3 regions of the Streptomyces cinnabarinus genome follow, and region 3 is predicted to be linked to each of the others. Evidence: predicted binding sites of a transcription regulator. Region 3 holds the regulator's gene; each other region holds the start of a gene.
The links. Region 3 encodes HspR, which represses chaperone genes until heat shock. Its sites were predicted from a motif close to TTGAGNNNNNNNNNCTCAA; they were not measured.
Positions count from the first base shown of each region.

Region 1 (6,114 bases), 1.2 Mb from region 3:
CGGTCTCCGGGTCGGCCAGGGACGCCTCCACGAACAGCACGTCACCTCCCGCTCCGGTCACCGCCAGGCCCGTCGCCACACCCGGGACCGCCGTACGGCGCTCGGCCGGGTCCTGGGCCGACTCGGGCACGTGGTGCGGGCGCCCGATCAGCGCGCGCAGATCGCCGTCCGTGACGGTGAACGGCAGCTTCCGCTCGCCCAGTTCGTGCTGCGCCGCGACCTTGCGGAGCAGCCGCGCGATGGACCGCTCCAGGGTGCGCACGCCCGCCTCGCGGGTGTACTCCCCGGCGAGCTTGCGCAGCGCGCCCTCGTCGATGACGACCTCGTCCGTGTTCAGACCGGCCCGCTCCAGCTGGCGCGGAAGCAGGTGGTCACGGGCGATGACGACCTTCTCGTCCTCGGTGTAGCCGTCGAGGCGGACCAGCTCCATACGGTCGAGCAGGGCCTCCGGGATGGCCTCCAGGACGTTGGCCGTGGCGAGGAACACCACGTCGCTGAGGTCGAGTTCGACCTCCAGGTAGTGGTCGCGGAAGGTGTGGTTCTGCGCCGGGTCCAGGACTTCGAGCAGGGCCGCGGCCGGGTCGCCGCGGAAGTCGGAGCCCACCTTGTCGATCTCGTCGAGGAGCACCACCGGGTTCATCGACCCGGCCTCCTTGATGGCCCGCACGATCCGGCCGGGCAGCGCGCCGACGTACGTGCGCCGGTGGCCACGGATCTCCGCCTCGTCCCGGACGCCGCCGAGGGCGACCCGGACGAACTTCCGTCCCATGGCGTGCGCGACGGACTCGCCCAGCGAGGTCTTGCCGACGCCGGGCGGGCCGACGAGCGCGAGCACGGCACCGCCGCGCCGCCCGCCGACGACCCCGAGACCCCGGTCGCTACGGCGCTTGCGCACCGCCAGGTACTCGGTGATCCGCTCCTTCACGTCCTCCAGACCCGCGTGCTCGGCGTCCAGGACGGCCTGCGCGCCCTGGATGTCGTAGGCGTCCTCGGTCCGCTCGTTCCACGGCAGTTCGAGCACCGTGTCGAGCCAGGTGCGGATCCACGAGCCCTCGGGCGACTGGTCGCTGGACCGCTCCAGCTTGTCGACCTCCTTGAGCGCGGCCTCGCGGACCTTCTCGGGCAGGTCGGCGGCCTCGACGCGGGCGCGGTAGTCGTCGGACTCCTCGCCCTCCGCCTCGCCGTTCAGCTCGCGCAGCTCCTTGCGCACGGCCTCCAGCTGGCGGCGCAGCAGGAACTCGCGCTGCTGCTTATCGACGCCCTCCTGGACGTCCTTGGCGATGGTCTCGGCGACGTCCTGCTCGGCGAGGTGGTCGCGCAGCTGCTGGGTGGCGAGCTTCAGCCGGGCCACCGGGTCGGCGGTCTCCAGCAGCTCCACCTTCTGCTCGGTGGTGAGGAAGGGCGAGTAGCCGGAGTTGTCGGCGAGCGCGGAGACATCGTCGATGGCCTGGACCCGGTCCACGACCTGCCAGGCGCCGCGCTTGCGCAGCCAGGCGGTGGCGAGCGCCTTGTACTCCTTCACCAGATCGGCGACCTGCCCCGGCAGCGGGTCCGGCGCGCTGTCGTCGACCCGCAGGCCCTCGACCCACAGGGCAGCACCGGGGCCGGTCGTCCCGGCGCCGATCCGCACCCGGTCCCGGCCCCGGATCAGGGCGCCCGGGTCACCGTCGGCGAGGCGGCCGACCTGCTCCACGGTGCCGAGCACACCGGTGCTCGCGTAGGTGCCATCGATCCGCGGCACCAGCAGCACCCGTGGCTTGCCCGGCTGGGACCGGGCGGCGGCCTGGGCGGCCTCCACCGCGGCGCGTACATCAGCGTCGTTCAAGTCCAGCGGGACCACCATTCCGGGCAGCACGACCTCGTCGTCGAGCGGCAGCACAGGCAGGGTGAGCGAGGTGGACGTCGAAGCCATGATCTCCCCTTCGGCAGTCAAGTTGAGTTATGCCGACTCAATGCTTGGCGGCCCGTGATTGTTCCCGGCCCTGCGTTCGCTGTGAGCGATCATCCGCCTCACACCCGGTGAACTGGGGCTTCTCCGATAACCGGTTGCCTCGTCCACCGCATTCCCCCACCGTCGCTTCCGTGACAGACACAGAGACCCTTCTCGCGGCCTACGACGGCCAGATGCGCGGCGCGCCCCCGTCCTCGCCCGCCGGCGTGACGTACGAGCAGGACGGTCCGCTGCTGCGGATCGTCGGCGGGTTCCGGGGGCTGGTCAGCGGACCGCGCTCGCTGGGTGTGCGCGGTGCGGACCTGGACCTGCTGATCGCCCGGCAGCGCGACTACTTCGCGGCGCGCGGGGAGGCGGTGGAGTGGAAGACCCGCTCCCACGACGACCCGGCCGACCTCACCGACCGGCTGCGCGCGGCGGGCTTCGTGCCCGAGGACCGGGAGACGGTCCTGATCGGCCGCGCCGCCGGGCTGGCCGTACGGGAGCCCGTGCTGCCCGAGGGTGTGACGCTGCGGCGGGTGACGGCGGACGCGGACATGCGCCGGATCGCCGGGATGGAGTCGGCGGTGTGGGGCCAGGACTGGAGCTGGCTCGCCGACGATCTGACCGGACGGGTCGAGTCCGCGCCGGACGACATCGCCGTGTACGTCGTGGAGGCGGACGGGGAGGTGGTGTCGGCGGCCTGGCTGGTGTTCCGTCCGGGCACCGAGTTCGCGAGCCTGTGGGGCGGGTCGACGCTGGCCGAATGGCGGGGCCGTGGCATCTACCGGGCCCTGGTCGCCACCCGCGCGGCGCTCGCCGTCGGCCGCGGGGTCACCTATCTGCAGGTGGACGCCTCCGACGACAGCGCGCCCATCCTGCGCCGGCTGGGCTTCGAGGCGGTGACGACGACCACGCCGTACGTCTGGAGTCCTTGACCGTCTCGATTCGCGGCGATCGCAAGGTTCCCGTGTTCTGCCCGCAATACCGTTCACAGGAAGCGGCCGCACACTGCAAGCTCGTTCACAGTCTGTGAGTGACTTGCGCGGTTTTACGGGGACTTGGGGAAGCGGATGGCCGAGGGAGAGCGGCGGGGGCCGGCCCGGCGCGCGCTGATCGCGGGCGGGGTGGTGGCGGCCGCGGGGACGGCCGTGCCGTTGGTCGCGGGCGCGGTGGGCGGTGACAGCGGCCCTGAGCCGGGAACGACCCGCGCACCCCGCCGTACCGCCGCCCCGGCCGCCGCGACCCGCCGCCCCCGCTCCGACGACCGGCCCAACATCCTGCTGGTGCTCACCGACGACCAGCCCAAGGAGACGGATTGGGCGCTCGGCCGCACCGTCGACTGGCTGGGCGGCAACGGCGTCACCTTCGAGCGGGCGCACGCCAACACCCCGTTGTGCGCGCCTTCCCGGGCCTCGGTGATGACGGGCCGGTACGCCCACCACCACGGCGTCCTGGACACCCGCCACCCCTACCACCTGGACCAGCGCACGACGGTCCAGCGCCGGCTGCGCGAGGCGGGCTACCGCACGGGCCTGTTCGGCAAGTACCTCAACTTCTGGCGCACCGGCGACAACCCGCCGCACTTCGACGAGTGGCTGCTCCAGGAGCCGGTGCGCTACGTCAACGGCCACTACAACGACAACGGCACCGTCCGCGGGATCCCCGGCTACAACACGACCGTCATCAAGGACCGCGCGCTGGCCTTCATGGAGGCGTCCCACACCGACAAGCGCCCCTGGTTCGCGTACGTGGCCACCCGCTCGGCCCATGAGGTGAACGTCCCGGAGCCGAAGTACGCCCGCACGCGCGTGCCCGACTGGCAGGGCCGCCCCTCGGTGTTCGAGACCGGCAAGGCCGACAAGCCGCCCTTCCTGCGCGCCGCCGAGCACCTCTTCCCCGCGGGCCGGGACCTGCGCGCCCGCCAGCTGCGCACCCTGCTCTCCGTCGACGACGCGATGCACGACTTCCGTGAGAAGCTGCGCGCGCTCGGCCAGTTGGAGAACACGCTGGTGGTGTTCACCAGCGACCACGGTCTGTGCTGGGGCGACCACGGCTGGCTGCGCAAGTCGGTGCCGTACCGCCCGAGTCTGGAGGTGCCGTTCCACGCGTCCTGGCCCGCGGGCGGCCTCGGCACCGCACGCGCCGACGACCGGCTCACCGGCCTGATCGACATCGCGCCCACCTTCCTGGACGCGGCGGGCCTGCCGCCCGATCCGGAGCACGACGGCCACTCCCTGCTGGACCCGGACAACGACCGCCCGCGGCTGCTCGCCGAGTGGTGGTGGAACCAGCAGGACCAGCGGCCGATCCACAGCTGGGCCTCGTCCATCGGCAAGGGCGACCAGTACACGGAGTACTTCCGCACCCGCCTCGACCACGGCGGCCGCCCCACGACGGGCGACGGGAAGGTGCTGTTCCGGGAGTACTACGACCTGCGCGCCGACCCCTTCCAGCTCACCAACCTCCTCCACCGGGCGAGCGCGGAGGAGGAACGGCGGCTGGGCATCCCTGCGCTGGCCACGGGGCTGGCGACGGCACGCGGAGGCCCGGACCTGCTCCAGGGTGGCGGCCCCGCCGACTCACCCCACGTCACCGGCCGGAGCTGACAGGATGAGCGGATGCCCGCTCCGTACGAGATTCCCGAAGTCCTGGACCGTCGCGAGGGCCCCCACGGCGAGGTCGTGCTGCGGCGCCACGGTGAGCTGCTCCAGATCATCGCCAACGGCTGCTTCCTGATGGACACCTCCGACGGCCGCTCCGAGCGACTGCTCGTGGATGCGGCCCGGGACGCCCTCGACGCCCGCCCCGGCCCGGCCGTGCTCATCGGCGGCCTGGGCGTCGGCTTCTCGCTCGCACACGCCGCCGCCGATCCGCGCTGGGGCCGGATCACCGTTGTGGAACGCGAACGGGCCGTCATCGACTGGCACCGCGCCGGCCCCCTCGCCGGCCTCACCGAGCGGGCCCGGTCCGACCCGCGCACCAGGATCCTGGAAACGGACCTGGTCAGGTACGTCAATGAGACTTCCGACACGTTCGACGCGCTCTGCCTGGACATCGACAACGGCCCCGGCTGGACCGTCACCGAGGGAAACGGCGGACTGTACTCGGACGCCGGACTGGCAAGCTGCGCAAGGGTGTTGAACCCCGGCGGAGTGCTCGCCGTCTGGTCGGCGCAGCCCTCTCCGGAATTCGAAGAAACCTTGTGGAATGCCGGGTTCAAACAGGTGCGTACCGAAGAGATCCCGGTTGCCCGGGGCGTTCCCGACGTCGTGCACCTCGCCGTCGGACCTGGATAGCCGAGCCGCGGTGACTCCCCGTACGCTGCTTCCCTGGCGCGGATCATTCAAGCGTCAATCGCAAGCATGCGCAGGCATGTGCAGTGGACGGATCACCCCACGGATTCCGGAAAGCAACTTCAGGGGCGGGCGATGGAGCAGACACACACCTCCCACAACGGCACGGCGGCGAGCCCGGGCGCACAGCGCCGGGTCCTGGTGGTCGAGGACGATCCGACCATCGTGGACGCCATCGCGGCCCGCCTGCGCGCCGAGGGATTCCTCGTGCAGACCGCGGGCGACGGGCCCTCGGCCGTGGACACCGCGGAGGCATGGCAGCCCGACCTGCTGATCCTCGACATCATGCTGCCGGGCTTCGACGGCCTGGAGGTCTGCCGTCGGGTGCAGGCCCAGCGCCCGGTGCCGGTGCTGATGCTGACGGCTCGCGACGACGAGACCGACATGCTGGTGGGCCTCGGCGTCGGCGCCGACGACTACATGACGAAGCCGTTCTCGATGCGGGAGCTGGCGGCACGTGTGCATGTGCTGCTGCGCCGGGTGGAGCGGGCGGCGATCGCGGCCTCCACACCACGCAGCGGCATCCTGCGCCTGGGCGAGCTGGAGATCGACCACGCGCAGCGCCGGGTGCGGGTGCGCAGTGAGGACGTTCATCTCACGCCCACCGAGTTCGACCTCCTGGTGTGCCTGGCGAACACCCCGCGCGCGGTGCTCTCCCGTGAGCAGCTGCTCGCGGAGGTGTGGGACTGGGCCGACGCCTCCGGCACCCGGACCGTCGACAGCCACATCAAGGCGCTGCGCCGGAAGATCGGCGCCGAGCGCATCCGTACGGTGCACGGCGTGGGCTACGCCCTGGAGACCCCGACGCCATGAGCGACGGGCCGGCCG
Region 1 is NZ_CP114413.1:6,013,701-6,019,814, reverse strand. Features, by position in the region: gene lon (endopeptidase La) at 1-1,912, opposite strand, end outside; gene STRCI_RS27375 (GNAT family N-acetyltransferase) at 2,083-2,868, shown strand; gene STRCI_RS27370 (sulfatase family protein) at 3,004-4,539, shown strand; gene STRCI_RS27365 (spermine/spermidine synthase domain-containing protein) at 4,552-5,229, shown strand; gene STRCI_RS27360 (response regulator transcription factor) at 5,362-6,099, shown strand; gene STRCI_RS27355 (HAMP domain-containing sensor histidine kinase) at 6,096-6,114, shown strand, end outside.
Region 1: lon (endopeptidase La) is a predicted target of HspR. The motif match lies at 1,935-1,953, and genes of this name have one in related genera.

Region 2 (6,114 bases), 2.5 Mb from region 3:
GTACAAGAAGGTCTACTTCAACCACCGCACCGGCAAGGCCGAGAAGTGCACCATGTGCTACCCGCGCATCGAGGTCGGACTGCCGACGGTCTGCTCGGAGACCTGCGTGGGGCGGCTGCGTTATCTCGGGGTCGTCCTCTACGACGCCGACAAGGTGACGGCCGCCGCGTCCGTGAAGGACGAGAAGGCGCTGTACGAGGCCCAGTTGGGGGTGTTCCTCGACCCCGAGGACGAGGAGGTGCGGCGGGCGGCGGAGACCGCCGGGATCCCGTACGACTGGCTGGAGGCGGCCCGCCGATCCCCTGTGCACACGCTGATCAGCAAGTACCGGGTGGCGCTGCCGCTGCATCCGGAGTACCGCACGATGCCGATGGTCTGGTACATCCCGCCGCTGTCGCCGGTGGTGGACGCGCTGTCGGAGTCCGGGCACGACGGCGAGGACGCGGGGAACCTGTTCGGCGCGATCGACACCCTGCGCATCCCGCTGGAGTACCTGGCGGAGGTGTTCACCGCGGGTGACGTCGGGCCGGTGCGGGCCTCGCTGGAGAAGCTCGCCGCGATGCGCTCCCACATGCGCGCCCTCAACCTCGGCGAGGAGCCGGACCCCGAGGTCGCGGCCACCGTGGGCATGGAGCCCGGCGAGATCGAGGAGATGTACCGGCTGCTGGCCATCGCCAAGTACGACGACCGGTATGTGATCCCCACGGCCGCCGTGGGCGACGCACGTCGGCTGGAGGAGTCCGCGCTGCCGGAGGGATGCAGCCTGGACTACGAGGGCGGCCCCGGCATGGGCGGCGACGGGCCGTTCGGCCAGGACTCGGCAGGACGCAAGCTGCTGCCGGTGGTGTCCGTGGAGAACTTCCACGTGCTGCGCAAGCGCCAGACCTCGGACGACGCGGAGGAGACCTGATGCCCTCGGACGCCGTGTTCTACCAGGCGGCCGCACTCTGCCTGACCTACCCCGACGACGACTTCCGCGCCCGGCTCCCGCTGCTGCGCGAAGCCGCCCCTCAACTAAGGGAGTTCACCGACCACGCGGCGGTCATGGACGCCCAGGAGCTGGCCGCGCACTATGTGCGGGTCTTCGACTTCAGGAACCGGCACAGCCTGTACCTGAGCTGGTGGCGGGACGGCGACACCCGGCGGCGCGGTATGTCGCTGGTCCGCTTCAAGGACGTCTACCGCGAGGCCGGCCTGGAGTTCAGCGGCGAGGAGCTGCCCGACTTCCTGCCCGCGGTGCTGGAGTTCGCCGCCCGCACCGGCAACACCGACCTGCTCACCGAGCACCGTGACGGCCTGGAGCAACTCCGCACCAGGCTCACCGACTTCGGCACGCCGTACGCCTCCGTCCTGGACGCCGTGTGCGCCACGCTGCCGACCGCACGCACCGGGGTACGCCGATGACCACACTCCTCTGGGGCGTCCTGCCGTACGTCGCCTTCGCCCTGCTCGTCGCCGGTCTGATCTGGCGCTACCGCTACGACAAGTACGGCTGGACCACCCGCTCCTCACAGGTGTACGAGTCGAAGCTGCTCAACATCGCCTCGCCTGCCTTCCATTACGGGATCCTCTTCGTGCTGGTCGGCCATGTCGTGGGCCTGTTCATCCCGGAGTCCTGGACGGACTCCCTCGGCGTCAGCGAGCACACCTACCACCTGTTCTCCCTGTACGGCGGAACCGCCGCCGGCATCCTCACGGTCGCCGGGATCGCGCTGCTGGTGTACCGCCGCCGCACCCGGGCACCGGTGTTCCGGGCGACGACCGCCAACGACAAGCTGATGTACCTGGTGCTGGTCGGGGCGATCGTGATGGGCATGGCCGCCAAGCTGAGCCATGCCTCCGGCGACGGCTACAACTACCGCCACTCCATCGCCCCGTGGGCGCGGAGCCTGTTCACCCTCAGCCCCGACATCGACCGGATGGAAGGCGTCCCGGTGCTGTACCAGGTGCACGCGGTGATCGGCATGGCGCTGATCGCGCTGGTGCCGTACACCCGGCTGGTGCACATGTTCAGCGCGCCGGTGCAGTATCTGTTCCGGCCGTACGTGGTGTACCGCACCCGGGACCCGGAGCAGCTCGGCCCGCGCCCGGAGCGGCGGGGCTGGGAGCGGGCCGGGTCCTGACGGCTCAGGGGCTTACGCGGCGCCGCCCTTCGTGTCCTTCTCGTCGTCGACGATCTCCGCGTCGACCACGCCTTCCTCCTCCGGGGGCGCGGTGTGCCGGTCCGTGGGCTCCGAGCCGGCCTGGGCGTACATCGCCTGTCCCATCTTCTGGCTGACGGAGGCGAGTTTCTCCACGCCCGTACGCAACTCGCCGGTCTCGGCGCCGCGTTCCAGGAGCTGCTTGACCTCCGTGATCGCGGACTCCACCTCGGACTTCGCCTCCGGGGGGACCTTGTCCTCGTTGTCGCGGAGGAACTTCTCGGTCTGGTAGACGAGTTGCTCGGCCTGGTTGCGGGTCTCGGCGGCCTCGCGGTGCTTGCGATCCTCCTCCGCGTACTGCTCGGCGTCCCGCATCATGCGGTCGATGTCGTCCTTGGGCAGTGCCGAGCCGCCGGTGACGGTCATCTTCTGTTCCCGGCCGGTGGCCAGGTCCTTGGCGGAGACGTGCATGATCCCGTTGGCGTCGATGTCGAAGCCGACCTCGATCTGCGGCACCCCGCGGGGCGCGGGGGGCAGACCCGTGAGATCGAAGACGCCCAGCTTCTTGTTGTACGCGGCGATCTCGCGTTCGCCCTGGTAGACCTGGATGCCGACCGAGGGCTGGTTGTCGGTGGCGGTGGTGAAGATCTCCGAACGCCGGGTCGGGATCGTGGTGTTCCGCTCGATCAGCTTGGTCATGATGCCGCCCTTGGTCTCGATACCCAGGGACAGCGGGGTGACGTCGAGGAGCAGGACGTCCTTGACGTCGCCGCGGATGACACCTGCCTGGAGCGCGGCGCCGACGGCCACCACCTCGTCGGGGTTGACGCCCTTGTGCGGGTCCTTGCCGGTCAGCTCCTTGACCAGGTCCGTCACGGCCGGCATCCGGGTGGAGCCGCCGACGAGGATCACGTGGTCGACCGCGGCGAGCTTGATCCCGGCGTCCTTGACCGCCTGGTGGAAGGGGGTCTTGCAGCGGTCGAGGAGATCGGCGGTGAGCTCCTGGAACTGGGCGCGGGTCATCTTCTCGTCGAGGTGCAGCGGGCCCTCGGCCGAGGCGGTGATGTAGGGCAGGTTGATCGTCGTCTCGGAGGAGCTGGACAGTTCGATCTTGGCCTTCTCGGCTCCCTCGCGCAGCCGCTGCACGGCCATCTTGTCGTTGCCGAGGTCGATGCCGTGCTGCCCCTTGAACCTCTTCACCAGGTACTCGACGACCCGCTGGTCCCAGTCGTCGCCGCCGAGGTGGGTGTCGCCGTTGGTGGCCTTGACCTCGATGACGCCGTCGCCGATCTCCAGCAGGGACACGTCGAAGGTGCCGCCGCCCAGGTCGAAGACGAGGACGGTCTGCTCCTCGCCCCGGTCCAGGCCGTAGGCGAGGGCGGCGGCGGTCGGCTCGTTGATGATCCGCAGCACCTTCAGGCCCGCGATCTCCCCGGCCTCCTTGGTCGCCTGCCGCTGGGCGTCGTCGAAGTAGGCGGGCACGGTGATCACGGCATCCGTGACGTCCTCGCCGAGGTAGGACTCGGCGTCCCGCTTCAGCTTCTGCAGCACCCGGGCCGACAGCTCCTGGGCCCGGTAGCGGGTGCCGTCGACGGAGCCCTCCTGCGGGAAGCGCCAGCCGCCGTCGCCCATGTGGCGCTTGACCGAGCGGGCGGTGCGGTCGACGTTGGTCACCGCCTGCCGCTTGGCCACCTCACCGACGAGCACCTCCCCGTTCTTGGCGAAGGCCACGACCGAGGGGGTGGTCCTCGCCCCCTCCGCGTTGGCGACGACCGTGGCCTCACCGCCCTCCAGCACGGCCACCACGGAGTTCGTGGTCCCGAGATCGATTCCGACCGCACGTCCCATCGCTGTCCCCTTCCGCCAGGGCGCTTCCCGGACTCCAGCACAAAACTTGAGTGGGCTCTTGTCAATGGTGCGCTCTGGTCAAGGGTTCGGGGTACCCCGGCGGGGCTCAGCTGAGCGTGCGCTCGGGCTCCCGCGGCTCGCCGCGCAGGGCCACCGCCCGCCGGGGCCGGTCCGTGATCAGCACGTCCACCCGCGGATGGCTGAGGAACGTCTGCATCAGGGTGTCGTCGTTGACCGTCCACACCATGCTGAACAGGCCGTGCCGGGTCGCCTCCCGCAGCACACTGGCGCGCGCGAGCCGCTGGTGCACCGCGACGCCGGTGGCGCCGCAGGCGCGCACCCGCCGCATGGGCAGCAGCTCGCTGATCCGGGTGCCGGGCAGCCGGGCCCAGCCCACCTCCTTGCGATCCCGCCCGAGCGACAGAGCGGTGCGCACCCCGGGGTACGCGGCGGAGATCGCGGCGACGGAACGGTCCTCCAGGGTGGTGGCGACAAAGCCGTCCGTGCCGAGCAGGGCGACGGCCCGGTCGATCACCTCGCCCTCGTAGCCGACCTCCTTCAGGTCGAGGTGACCGACCAGCTTCCCGGCGATCAGCGACATGACCTCGTCGACCACCGGCACCGCATATCCGGCCCGCTCGTTCAGCTCGGCGTGGCCGATCGACGACAGCAGCGGCCCGGTGTGGTCGACACGGGCGTCGTGGTAGACGACGAGGACGCCGTCGGCGGTGCGCCGGATGTCGAACTCCACGTACTCGGCACCGCTGAGCAGCGCGTCCTCGTACGCCTCCCAGGTGGCGGCACCGGCACGTTCGGAGCCGCCGCGGTGGGCGGAGACGGCGGGGCGTCGCGGCATGGTGGTCAACTCCCGGATGAGGTACGAGGTGCGGGCACCGGAGCGGTCGGGTCGCCGGAGCCGGTCAGCAGGCTGCCGGGCCCTCGGCTGACCCTGCGGAGCAGGAGGTAGCCGATCACGACCAGGACGACGAAGGGCAGCCAGGCCAGAGCGTACGCGGTGCCGTAGCGGCCGACGTCGAGGATGGAGCGGCCGTCGTCGACGTCGGTGGCGTTCACCCCGAAGAACGCGAGCAGCAGCGTCGGCGGCAGGGCGATCAGGGTGGCCGCCGTGACCAGCGCGGAGACGATGCGGTTCTGTCGCTCGTCGCGTTCGGCGAGGGCTGCGTCCAGGGCCGCGGAGCGGGCGTTGATGACGGAGGTGAGCCGCTCGACCATGCGGGCGGAGTTGTCGAGGCTGTCGCGGATGCCGAGGGTGTCGCGCAGCGAGGACTGGAAGCCCTCCATGAGCATCTCCGGGATCAGCAGGCTGTCGACGTACGCCTCGACGCCGAAGGCGAGGTCCAGCTGGAGCTCGTTCACGCCGTCGGAGAGGCGGGAGATCAGGGTGCGGACCTCGGAGGGCGAGTCGGTCAGCGCCTGCTCGTTCTCCTTCATCATCGCGAAGGCCGCGAGCCGGGTGCGCTGGAGCACGGCCAGGGCGGAGATCATGCCGAGGGCGACCACGGCCAGCCCGTTCTCCACGTGTAAGGCCCAGCCCGCCTGGACGGAGACGCCGCGGCCGTGCGCGGAGAGGGTGACGCCGTGGTTCTTGAGGTTGGGCGGCACGCTGACCGTGAGCCGGTCGGCGCCCCGGGCCGGCATCATGCCCCGGTAGACGATGCCGTTCAGCAGGGTCGCCTGGCGGGTCTCGTCGGCCTGGGCGAGCAGCTCGGTGCGCAACCGGCCGCCGGGGAAGACGAGTTGATGTACGTTCAGGCCGAAGGTGAGCGGTTCCGTCAGTCCCAGACGGGTCCTGAGGACCTCCAGGAGCGGACGGTCGCCCCAGTTCAGGTCCGCCCGGTCGAAGCAGGTGGTGGCGAGCCAGGAGGCGACGGCGAGCCCGTCGGTGTCCCCCGCGAACTCGCAGTCCAGCAGCAGAGTGGCGTCCCCGCGCGGGGTGGCGACGACGAGGAGGTCGACTCCGGTGAGGGTCAGACCGTGGTCGCCGCCCGGCAGTCGCAGGTCGCCCGGGGCTATCCGCTCGGCCAGCACCGGCACCGGCAGCACCGACTCGCCGGACTCCAGATGCGGCCTGAACCGGCCGAACCGGAACCGGTCGACAAGGGCC
Region 2 is NZ_CP114413.1:7,346,925-7,353,038, reverse strand. Features, by position in the region: gene narH (nitrate reductase subunit beta) at 1-910, shown strand, start outside; gene narJ (nitrate reductase molybdenum cofactor assembly chaperone) at 910-1,404, shown strand; gene narI (respiratory nitrate reductase subunit gamma) at 1,401-2,123, shown strand; gene dnaK (molecular chaperone DnaK) at 2,136-3,989, opposite strand; gene STRCI_RS33220 (glycerophosphodiester phosphodiesterase family protein) at 4,096-4,845, opposite strand; gene STRCI_RS33215 (CorA family divalent cation transporter) at 4,851-6,114, opposite strand, start outside.
Region 2: dnaK (molecular chaperone DnaK) is a predicted target of HspR. The motif match lies at 4,036-4,054, and genes of this name have one in related genera.

Region 3 (6,114 bases):
CCGCGAGGCCGCCGAGAAGGCCAAGATCGAGCTGTCCTCGTCCACCGAGACCTCGATCAACCTGCCCTACATCACGGCCTCCGCCGAGGGCCCCCTGCACCTCGACGAGAAGCTCACCCGCGCCCAGTTCCAGCAGCTGACCGCGGACCTGCTGGAGCGCTGCAAGACGCCGTTCCACAACGTCATCAAGGACGCCGGGATCGCCCTCTCCGAGATCGACCATGTCGTTCTCGTCGGTGGCTCGACCCGTATGCCGGCCGTCGCCGAGCTCGTCAAGGAGCTGACCGGTGGCAACGAGGCCAACAAGGGCGTGAACCCGGACGAGGTCGTCGCCATCGGCGCCGCCCTGCAGGCCGGTGTCCTCAAGGGCGAGGTCAAGGACGTCCTGCTCCTCGACGTCACCCCGCTGTCGCTTGGTATCGAGACCAAGGGCGGCATCATGACCAAGCTCATCGAGCGGAACACGACGATCCCGACGAAGCGTTCGGAGATCTTCACCACCGCCGAGGACAACCAGCCCTCCGTGCAGATCCAGGTCTACCAGGGCGAGCGCGAGATCGCGGCGTACAACAAGAAGCTCGGGATGTTCGAGCTGACCGGTCTGCCGCCGGCCCCGCGCGGTGTCCCGCAGATCGAGGTCGCCTTCGACATCGACGCCAACGGCATCATGCACGTGACCGCGAAGGACCTCGGCACGGGCAAGGAGCAGAAGATGACCGTCACCGGCGGCTCCTCGCTGCCGAAGGACGAGGTCGACCGCATGCGCCAGGAGGCCGAGCAGTACGCGGAGGAGGACCACAAGCGCCGCGAGGCCGCCGAGACCCGCAACCAGGGCGAGCAGCTCGTCTACCAGACCGAGAAGTTCCTCAAGGACAACGAGGACAAGGTCCCGGGCGAGATCAAGACCGAGGTCGAGGCGTCCGTCGAGGAGCTGAAGGCCGCGCTCAAGGGCGAGGACATCAGCGAGATCCGCACCGCCACCGAGAAGGTCGCCGCGGTCTCGCAGAAGCTCGGCCAGGCGATGTACGCCGACGCCCAGGGCGCGCAGGCCGCCGGTGACGCCGGTGCCGCGGGCGAGCAGCCCAAGGCCGACGACGACGTCGTCGACGCCGAGATCGTCGACGACGAGCGCAAGGACGGTGCCGCGTGACGGAGGAGACCCCGGGCTTCGAGGAGAAGCCCGACGTCCCCTCCGGCGCCACCCCCGACGACGCCGAGGCGAAGGCCGCACCCCAGTCGAACACTGAGGGGGCGGCCCCGGCCGGGGACGTAACCCCAGACGCCGGCCTGATCGCCCAGCTGGACCAGGTACGCACCGCGCTCGGTGAGCGCACCGCGGACCTCCAGCGGCTCCAGGCCGAGTACCAGAACTACCGCCGCCGCGTGGAGCGGGACCGGATCACGGTGCGGGAGATCGCCATCGCGAACCTCCTGACCGAGCTCCTGCCCGTGCTCGACGACATCGGCCGCGCCCGGGAACACGGCGAACTCGTCGGCGGATTCAAGTCCGTCGCGGAGTCGCTGGAGACCGTCGCGGCGAAGATGGGTCTGCAGCAGTTCGGCAAGGAGGGCGAGCCCTTCGATCCGACGATCCACGAGGCCCTGATGCACTCCTACGCACCGGACGTCACCGAGACGACCTGCGTCGCGATCCTCCAGCCGGGGTATCGCATCGGCGAGCGCACCATCCGCCCCGCGCGGGTGGCCGTCGCCGAGCCGCAGCCGGGCGCGCAGACGGTCAAGGCAGAGGACGCCGCCGAGACCGGCGAGGAGAAGGACAACGGCCCTGAAGGGGCCTGACCGAGGGAAGGAGGGACGTCGGGGATGAGCACCAAGGACTTCATCGAGAAGGACTTCTACAAGGTCCTCGGCGTCCCCAAGGACGCCACCGAGGCCGAGATCAAGAAGGCGTACCGGAAGCTCGCCCGCGAGTTCCACCCGGACGCCAACAAGGGCAACGCCAAGGCCGAGGAGCGCTTCAAGGAGATCTCCGAGGCGAACGACGTCCTCGGTGACCCCAAGAAGCGCAAGGAGTACGACGAGGCGCGCGCCCTCTTCGGCAACGGCGGGTTCCGCCCGGGGCCGGGCGCGGGCGGCGGCAACTTCAACTTCGACCTGGGCGACCTCTTCGGAGGCGGCGCCCAGGGCGGCGGCGGGGGTTCCGGCGGCTTCGGCGGCGGGATCGGTGACGTCTTCGGGGGACTGTTCAACCGGGGCAGCTCGGGTACCACCCGGGTGCAGCCCAGGCGCGGCCAGGACATCGACACCGAGGTCACGCTCACCTTCACCGAGGCGATCGAGGGCGCGACCGTGCCCCTGAGGATGTCCTCGCAGGCCCCGTGCAAGGCCTGTTCCGGCACCGGCGACAAGAACGGCAACCCCCGGGTCTGCCCGACCTGCGTCGGCACCGGACAGGTCGCCCGGGGCTCCGGCGGCGGCTTCTCGCTGACTGACCCCTGCCCGGACTGCAAGGGCCGCGGTCTGATCGCGGAGGAGCCCTGCGAGATCTGCAAGGGCAGCGGCCGGGCCAAGTCCTCGCGGACCATGCAGGTGCGCATCCCGGCCGGGGTCAGCGACAGTCAGCGGATCCGGCTGCGCGGCAAGGGGGCGCCCGGAGAGCGGGGCGGCCCCTCCGGTGACCTGTATGTCACGGTGCATGTGGACACCCACCCGGTCTTCGGCCGCAAGGGCGACAACCTGACGGTGACGGTTCCGGTGACGTATCCGGAGGCGGCGCTCGGGGGTGAGGTCAGGGTCCCGACCCTGGGCGGCCCGCCGGTCACGCTGAAGCTGCCCCCGGGCACGCCCAACGGCCGCACCATGCGCGCCCGTGGGAAGGGCGCGGTCCGCAAGGACGGCACCCGCGGGGATCTGCTGGTCACCGTCGAGGTGAGTGTCCCGAAGGACGTGACGGGGAAGGCTCGTGACGCACTGGAGGCGTATCGCGAGGCGACCGCGGGCGAGGACCCGCGGGCGGAGCTGTTCCAGGCCGCGAAGGGAGCTTGATGCCAGATGGACGGCCGTCGACGCAATCCGTATGAACTGACCGAGGAGACCCCGGTCTACGTCATCTCGGTGGCGGCCCAGCTCTCCGGCCTGCACCCGCAGACACTGCGCCAGTACGACCGCCTTGGCCTGGTGTCTCCGGACCGCACCGCCGGACGGGGCCGCCGTTACTCGGCCCGCGACATCGAACTGCTGCGCACCGTCCAGCAGTTGTCGCAGGACGAGGGCATCAACCTGGCCGGCATCAAGCGGATCATCGAGCTGGAGAACCAGGTCGCCGCGCTCCAGTCCCGGGTCGCCGAGATGCAGTCGGCGCTGGACGGCGCGGCGGCGGCGATGCAGCAGCGGGAGGCGGCGGTGCATGCCTCGTACCGCCGTGACCTGGTGCCGTATCAGGAGGTCCAGCAGACCAGCGCGTTGGTGGTGTGGCGGCCCAAGCGGCAGCAGTCGGACTGAGCGACGTCGAGCACATGAAGAGGGCCGGGAGGTGGTCGAACCTCCCGGCCCTCTTCACGTCATGATCACCTTTTGATCACATGACCGTTGAATTTCGAAGATCAGTTGTATATCTCGCACTCCACCCCCGGAACCATCTCGGGGGCCCCGAAAAGGAGTTGGAGTGCGACGCACCAACCGAAGACGGTGGATACAGGCCACCGCGGCGATGACGCTGGCGGGTTCGCTGACCGCCTCCCTCGCCGGAGACCCGTCGGCCACGCTCACCGCGCAGAGCGACCGCATCGTGAACAGCCCCGCGAAGGCCGTCACCCTCGGCGACGACGACCCGGACATCGCGAAGCTGCTCGGGCTCAGCGAGGAGGAGGCCGCCCGGCGCAACGCGAAGATCCAGAACCGGCGCATCGAGCTGGTCTCCCAGCGCACCGGGACCTCCACCGTGTACGTGAACCCGGACGGCACGCTGACCGCCGAGTCGTACGCGGGCCCCGTGCGGGTCCAGCGGGAAGACGGCTCCTGGCAGCCGATCGACACCCAACTCGCCGACGAGGGCGCCGCGTTGGAGCCCGAGGCCGCGGCCGCCGACATCACCGTCTCGGACGGCGGCGACAAGAAGCTGGCCTCCGTCTCCCAGGGCGGCGTCTCCATGGCGCTGGGCTGGGAGGACACCCTGCCCACGCCGACGGTGCGGGACGACACCGCCTCCTACGACCTGGGCGAGGGCCAGACCCTGACGGTCACCGCCCTCAAGCAGGGCTTCTCGCAGAACGTGGTGCTCGACGAGGCGCCGGGCGGAGCCCTCGTCTACCGCATGCCGGTCTCCCTCAAGGGCCTCACCCTCTCCGAGACGGACTCCGGCCGGCTGCTGCTGAAGAACGGGGCGGGCAAGCTGGTCGCCGAGGCCCCGGCGCCGATGATGTGGGACTCCTCGGTGGACAGGAGGTCCGGCGAGTCGAAGCATCTCGCCGCCGTGGACACCGAGATCGAGACCGCGGCCGACGGCACCCAGACGCTCGTACTGCGCCCGGACGCCGACTACTTCGCGCAGGACCTGACCTACCCGGTCACCGTCGACCCGACCAGCACGCTGGCGGTCACCACGGACACCTGGGTCGCCACCAACTACCCGGACTCGCAGGTCTCCTCGACCGAGCTGAAGTCGGGCACGTACAACGGCGGCAGCACGGTGGCGCGTTCGTTCCTGAAGTTCGACGTCTCGGGCTACGAGGGCGTCCACGTCATCGACACCAACCTGGCGCTGTACTCGTACTGGTCCTCCGCCTGCACGGTGGGCACCGGCACGGCCGTGCGCCGGGTCACCGAGTCCTGGTCGTCGTCCACGATCACCTGGGCCGACCCGCCCGCCTCCACCACCACCGGACAGGTCGTCAACACCGCGGCCAAGGGCTACTCGGCGGACTGCCCGGCCGGCACGATGAACTTCGACATCGACACCATCGTCAGGGCGTGGACCGGCGGCACCGCCAATTACGGCCTCATGGTCCGCGGTGTGGACGAGACCGACTCCTACACCTGGCGGCGCTTCCACTCCGCCAACCACGTCTCCGGTGACGGCTCCACCGAACCGCACCTGACGATCACGTACAACTCCTACCCCGAGGTGCCGGGCGCGACCTCCCTGTCGCCGTCCACCGGCGCCGGGGTGGTCACCTCGCGCACGCCCGTGCTGTCGACGTTCGTGAACGACGGCGACCCGCAGCGGGTGCGCGTCCAGTACGCCATCGAGCCGGACCCGGCATACAACGACACCACGTATGCGCTCACCACGGACACCCCGTACGTGGACACCGCCGAGGTCGCGGCCCTCGCCGTGCCCGAGGAGTCGTCGCTGCCGGACGGCAAGCACCTGCGGATGCGGGCCCGCACCTACGACGGCACCGACTACTCCACGGCGTGGAGCGCCTGGAAGAACTTCTCGGTCGACACCGCCAAGGCCCCCGCGCCCGACGTGCCCTTCGACCTCGCCACCGGCGCCGTCGAGACCACCACGCCGCTGCTGACCGGTGTCGTCACGGCCGCGGGCCAGGGTGCCGTGTCCGCCGAGTACCTGCTCCAGGACACCGCGGGCAACGCGGTCGGCTCCCCCCTCACCGCCACCGTCCAGGACGGCGACCGGGCCGTGGTGAAGGTCCCGGAGGGCCTGCTCACCGACGGCACCGCCTACCGCTGGAAGATGCGGGCCTGCGCGGACGCGGTGTGCTCCGCCTACACCGCGCTCCAGTCGTTCACGCCGGACGTGACCGAGGAGCCCGGGTCCTCCGGCACCACGGGCACCGCGCCCGAGGCGGTGACCGACCTCAGGGCCGTGCCCGGCGAGCACGGTGCGCTGGTGACCTGGTCGGCGGCGGAGTTCACCGGTGAGGTGGACGACGCGGTGACCTACACCGTCACCGCGGTCGCCTCCGACGGCACGACCGCCGGCACCAGGACGACCACCGGCCTGTCCGCCGTCTTCGACGACCTCGCCGCGGACGCCGGGGACGTCACCTACACCTTCCAGGTGACCGGGACGAACGACTACGGCACCGGACCGTCCACCACGTCCGCCGCGATCGCGCCGGTGGCCGTGACGGGCGGCACGGACGCCTACTCGACCGCCGTGCAGGCCTATCACTTCGCCCGGGGCGGCCT
Region 3 is NZ_CP114413.1:4,819,809-4,825,922, forward strand. Features, by position in the region: gene dnaK (molecular chaperone DnaK) at 1-1,150, shown strand, start outside; gene grpE (nucleotide exchange factor GrpE) at 1,147-1,800, shown strand; gene dnaJ (molecular chaperone DnaJ) at 1,825-3,006, shown strand; gene STRCI_RS21805 (heat shock protein transcriptional repressor HspR) at 3,013-3,462, shown strand; gene STRCI_RS21810 (DNRLRE domain-containing protein) at 3,626-6,114, shown strand, end outside.